Regions from separate parts of the Enterobacter sp. Taxon_8 genome, predicted to be linked through region 1. Evidence: predicted binding sites of a transcription regulator. Region 1 holds the regulator's gene; the other holds the start of a gene.

Evidence for each region. Region 1 encodes PhoB, which activates phosphate uptake and scavenging genes when phosphate is short. Its sites were predicted from a motif close to CTGTCATAAAACTGNCNNAT; they were not measured.
Region 2: uvrB (excinuclease ABC subunit UvrB) is a predicted target of PhoB. The motif match lies at 1,270-1,289, and genes of this name have one in related genera.

The regions. Positions count from the first base shown of each region.
Region 1 covers NZ_CM177989.1:3,552,482-3,555,597, forward strand. Annotated here, with positions in the region: gene phoR (phosphate regulon sensor histidine kinase PhoR) at 170-1,465, opposite strand; gene phoB (phosphate response regulator transcription factor PhoB) at 1,487-2,176, opposite strand; gene sbcD (exonuclease subunit SbcD) at 2,364-3,116, shown strand, end outside.
Region 2 covers NZ_CM177989.1:3,179,522-3,182,637, reverse strand. Annotated here, with positions in the region: gene bioD (dethiobiotin synthase) at 1-83, shown strand, start outside; gene AC4IBF_RS15155 (ABC transporter ATP-binding protein) at 46-768, opposite strand; gene uvrB (excinuclease ABC subunit UvrB) at 1,521-3,116, shown strand, end outside.

The DNA.
Region 1 (3,116 bases):
GCATGAAAACACGCACCAGCACAATACGCTGTTTATAAGAAAAACCCATGGCTAATCATGCGAACAAAAAACAGCCAGCCGTATAAAATTCATCCGCGTTTCGCTTGACTGCAAAGCAAACGGGCCAGCGATGGCTGACCCGTGGAAAGGTAAAATGACACGCCCGCCGTCAGGCGATCTTTTTGGCAATTAATCGTTCCGGAATAACGAAACTGAAGCGGGTTCCTTTACCCAGCGTACTCTGAATATCGAGACGGCTTTCATGGTGATTCACCGCGTGTTTCACAATTGCCAGCCCCAGGCCGCTTCCGCCCGTCTGGCGCGATCGCGCTTTATCCACACGGTAGAAGCGCTCGGTCAGACGCGGAATATGCTCCGGCGCAATCCCCGGCCCGTTGTCCTCCACGCTAAACTCGGCCCCCGTTGGGGTATGGTGCCAGCGCACCACGATATCCGTCCCCTCCGGCGTATGATTCACCGCGTTATACACCAGGTTGGAAATGGCGCTGCGCAGCTCATCTTCGCTGCCCAGCACCTTCAGCGTGTTGTCGACGTCAAAGGTCAGGTGATGCTTTTTGTGGCTTAACGTCTGCGCTTCACGCTCCACGACCCGCAGCATCATCGGGACATCAATGGTGTCATTTAGCGCGAGCGTTGGCGCCGCTTCAATCTTCGAGAGCGTCAGCAGCTGCTTCACCAGGCCTTCCATCCGGTGCGTTTGCTCGCGCATGGTGTGCAGCGCTTTTTCACGCGGCGCACCTTCCAGCGTTTGCTCCTGCATCATCTCCAGGTAGCCCTGCAGCACGGTCAACGGGGTTCGCAGTTCGTGGCTGACGTTGGCGAAGAAGTTGCGACGCGCCCCTTCCAGCTGGTGCATCTGGGTAACATCGCGCGCCACCATCAGCCACTGCTTATCGCTGTAGGGCATCACGCGTATTTCCAGATGGCGGCCATTATTGAGCTTCAGATTGTGCGGACGGGTGAAATCACGCTTTTTCAGATACAGCGTGAACTCGGGATAGCGCAGAAGGTTGAGGATATTCTGGCCATTGTCATCCGGCCAGCGCAGGCCCAGCAGCTGCTGCGCCAGGCCGTTACACCAGAAGATCGTCCCTTCTTCGGTGGTCAGGATCACGGCATCCGGCAGCGACTCTGCACCGCTGCGAAAACGCTTAATCAGGCTTCCCAGCTCGCGGCGACGCTTTTTATTACGCATCTGCATCTGATGCAGACCGTAAAGCAGCGGCTCCCAGCTGCCGCTTCCCGGCGGCGGCGTCATGCTTCGGTCAACCCACAGCCACCAGGAGAGGCGCAGCAGATTCCAGAAATGCCAGATCAACAGCCCGGTGACCGACGCCAGCAGAAACCACGGCAGGTGTCCAAGAAAGGCCCCCAGAATGAAGGCCGGAATACAGCATAAGATCAGTTCAAAGACGAGCCTTTTCCATGACAGACGTTCCAGCACGCGTCATACTCCTGTCATTGTTCAGAAACGGGTAGAAAAACGATAACCCGTGCCGCGGACCGTCTGCACCATGCGATCGTGGCCGCTCAATTCCAGTGCTTTTCGCAGGCGGCGAATATGTACATCAACCGTCCGGTCTTCGACATACACGTTAGTTCCCCAGACGTTATTCAGCAACTGCTCGCGGCTGTAAACGCGCTCCGGGTGGGTCATAAAGAAGTGCAGGAGTTTAAATTCGGTAGGCCCCATGTCGAGGGGATTTTCACCGGTCATCACACGGTGAGAAGTAGGATCAAGGCTCAGCCCCTGCATTTCGATCACCTCTTCCACCGCCATCGGCGAAATACGGCGCATCACGGCTTTAATGCGAGCCACCAGCTCTTTTGGGGAGAACGGTTTAGTAATGTAATCGTCCGCACCGGTCTCCAGACCGCGCACGCGATCCTCTTCTTCTCCGCGCGCCGTGAGCATCACAACCGGGATATCGCGGGTCAGCGCTTCACGTTTCAGGTGTTTGATAAACTGCAGTCCGGAGCCGCCGGGCAACATCCAGTCCAACAGAATCAGATCGGGCCAGGGTTCATTCAGCTGGTTCACTGCGCTGTCATAATCTTCCGCTTCAACCGGCTGGAAGCCGTTTTGCTCGAGCACGAAGCACACCATTTCACGAATTGGAGCTTCATCTTCTACGACCAGAATACGTCTCGCCATACTTTGCCCTGTCTTATCTTATTTACGTTACAAGTTTGTAATTCGGCGCCATTATGCGTCAGATTTATGACAGATTTATGAAAAACAGTACCACGTTAACGGGCAAACCGTTGTTTTATTACAGCGGTTATTTTCCCTTCTCTGAACGTTTATAATCCTGCTTTCTCTTTTTTGCCACGGATCAGCTATGCGCATACTTCACACCTCGGACTGGCATCTGGGTCAAAATTTTTACAGCAAAAGCCGTGCGGCTGAACATGAAGCGTTCCTGGGCTGGCTGCTGGAAACGGCCCGGACGCATGAGGTGGACGCGATTATCGTGGCGGGAGATATTTTTGATACCGGCTCGCCGCCGAGCTACGCGCGCGAGCTGTACAACCGCTTCGTGGTGAATTTGCAGCAAACAGGGTGTCATCTGGTGATTGTCGCCGGCAACCACGATTCCGTCGCAACGCTGAATGAATCCCGCGACATCCTGGCGTTTCTCAATACCACCGTCGTCGCCAGCGCCGGGCACGCCCCGCAGATCCTGAAAAAACGCGACGGGTCGCCGGGGGCGGTGCTGTGTCCGATACCGTTTTTACGTCCGCGCGACATCGTGCAAAGCCAGGCGGGGCTGTCGGGTGCGGAAAAGCAGCAGCATTTATTACAGGCCATCACCGACTATTACCACCAGCAGCACGCCGAAGCCTGTGCACTGCGGGGTGACCAGCCGATTCCGGTGATTGCAACCGGGCATCTCACCACGGTCGGGGCCAGTAAAAGTGACGCCGTGCGTGACATCTATATCGGCACGCTGGATGCCTTTCCGGCGCAAAACTTCCCGCCAGCCGACTACATCGCGCTCGGCCACATCCACCGCGCTCAGGTCATCGGCGGCTGCGAGCATATCCGCTACTGTGGCTCACCTGTTTCGCTCAGCTTTGACGAAACGGGCAAA
Region 2 (3,116 bases), 370 kb from region 1:
TTGCTGACGGCGCGGAAAATATCGAAACCGGGCGTTATCTCGATCTCAGCGTCTTGCTTCCCGCGACATCCAGTGCGCGATAAGCTCGTCATCCAGTTCGTTAACGTGGCCCTGCGCCACGTTACGCCCGCGATAGAGCATACAGAAACGGTCAGCCACCCGGCGGATAAACGACAGCTGCTGCTCCGTTAACAGCACCGTCATACCTAACTCCCGATTTAAGCGCACCAGAAGCTGCCCCAGCTTCTGGGCGAAGCTGTGTCCTGCGCCGTGCAGGGGCTCATCGAGGATCAGCAGGGGAGGACGGTTCACCAGCGCATTAGCCAGCGCCAGCTGATACTGGTCGTCCGGAGAGAGCGTGTTGGCGCGGGTCTGTCGCACCCCATAGAGCGCCGGAAACAGGTCGTAAACGTCATTTTTTGCGTTCGGGTTAGGTTTCCCCGTCGCGCGCATGGCGATATGCAGGTTCTCCTCAATCGTTAGCTGCGAAAAGATCCGCCTGTCCTGCGAGACATAGCCAATCTCCGGGCCGGAACGCTGTTCTGGCGGCGGGTTTAGCAAATCACGCGGCGGCGCGCCCGCCTCATACCAGATGATGCTGCCGCTTTCGACAGGCACCTTCCCGGCGATGCAATTCATTAGGGTGGTTTTCCCCATGCCCGGCAGGCCAACGACGCCTGTACACATCCCTTGCGGAAAATCTAAATCCACGTTCCATAGCGTATGTTGACTTCCGTAAAACTGATTCACAGCACGCAGACTCAACATCTTTCTCTCCTTAAAAATGTGTGTAGGTGAGGCTCGCTGTTGATTCTGCAAAACCCCTGCCATAAAGCGGAAAGTGATTAAAAAAGCGACTTTTTTAGGAATAAGTCACCGGAAAGCGGTTTATAAAAAACCGGATTGCACATTGACGGTGCCGCCGGTGATGAGTTGTGGTGCAGAACCCGAAATGATGAAAATGTGAGCAAGATCCCATCGATTGGTTATGAATGACGCAACTGTTAATCAGCAAAAAATAGCTATAAAAATTTTTTGTCGCCGTCTCGTGGGAAAATCCGGGAATTTGCAGAGCGCCAGTCTGTATGGGCTGGAAGCAGTTATCCACTATTCCTGTGGATAACCATGTGCATTAGAGTTAGAAAACACGCGATAAGCGAGAGAAGACGCGGCTTTCGCCCAAATTGACGCGAAACGCGGCTTTAGAAAATATCGTTTATTTTTTAATTGCTTAGATAAAAGCAATTCCCGTCATGAAAGTGTCACCGGTTGCCATAAAACTATCATTACCTGGCTTGACAAATGTTAAAAAAGAAAAAGTTCTGGGGATAACCTGACCTGACTGGTGTTTTATGTTGCCACTGTCCAAATTTTGGCCGCTATCGCGCTAATCATTCAGGCGCTATGCTAAATATCCTGACATGCTACTGGTTTTTCATCCAGTGTTTTTTACTGGCATTCCTGGCAACAAGGAGTAAAATTACACACCTGCCGCTTATAACGTCATCAGGTTGTCGCCCATGAGTAAACCGTTCAAATTGAATTCTGCTTTCCGTCCATCAGGCGATCAGCCTGAGGCGATCCGTCGTCTGGAAGAGGGGCTGGAAGATGGGCTGGCGCACCAGACGCTGCTGGGGGTAACCGGCTCGGGTAAAACGTTCACCATCGCCAACGTGATTGCGGATCTCCAGCGCCCAACAATGGTGCTGGCACCCAATAAAACCCTGGCGGCGCAGCTATACGGCGAAATGAAAGAGTTCTTCCCGGAAAACGCGGTGGAGTATTTCGTCTCCTACTACGATTACTACCAGCCTGAAGCCTATGTGCCGAGCTCTGACACCTTCATTGAGAAAGATGCCTCGGTGAACGAACACATCGAGCAGATGCGACTGTCGGCCACTAAGGCGCTTCTTGAGCGTCGTGATGTGGTGGTCGTCGCCTCGGTTTCCGCGATCTACGGTCTGGGCGATCCGGATCTCTATCTCAAGATGATGCTGCACCTGACGCAGGGGATGATCATCGACCAGCGTGCGATTTTGCGTCGTCTGGCGGAGCTGCAGTACACCCGCAACGATCAGGCCTTCCAGCGCGGCACCTTCCGCGTGCGCGGCGAAGTGATCGACATCTTCCCGGCAGAATCGGACGATATGGCGCTGCGCGTCGAGCTGTTTGACGAGGAGGTCGAGCGCCTGTCGCTCTTCGACCCGCTGACCGGACACGTTGAGTCAGTGATCCAGCGCTTCACCATCTACCCGAAAACGCACTACGTGACGCCGCGCGAGCGTATCGTACAGGCGATGGAAGAGATCAAAGTGGAGCTGGCGGAACGCCGTAAGGTTCTGCTGGCGAACAATAAGCTGCTCGAAGAGCAGCGCCTGAGCCAGCGTACCCAGTTTGACCTTGAGATGATGAACGAGCTGGGCTACTGCTCCGGCATTGAAAACTACTCGCGCTTCCTCTCCGGGCGCGGGCCCGGCGAGCCGCCGCCGACGCTGTTTGATTACCTTCCGGCCGACGGTTTGCTGGTGATCGACGAATCCCACGTCACGATCCCGCAGATCGGCGGGATGTACCGCGGCGACCGGGCGCGTAAAGAGACGCTGGTGGAGTATGGTTTCCGCCTGCCGTCAGCGCTGGATAACCGTCCGATGAAGTTTGAAGAATTTGAGGCGTTGGCGCCGCAAACCATCTACGTCTCGGCCACGCCGGGCAACTACGAGCTGGAAAAATCCGGCGATGAGGTGGTGGACCAGGTGGTGCGTCCGACTGGATTGCTGGACCCGATTATCGAGGTGCGTCCGGTGGCAACGCAGGTGGACGACCTGCTCTCTGAGATCCGCGCCCGTTCCGCCATTAACGAGCGCGTGCTGGTGACCACGCTCACCAAGCGTATGGCGGAAGACCTCACCGAGTATCTCGAAGAGCACGGCGAGAAGGTGCGTTATCTTCACTCGGATATCGATACCGTGGAGCGCATGGAGATCATCCGCGATCTGCGTCTGGGCGAGTTTGACGTGCTGGTAGGGATCAACCTGCTGCGAGAAGGTCTGGATATGCCGGAGGTCTCGCTGGTGGCGATTCTGGACGCGGATAAAGAGGGCTTCCTGCGTTCCGAG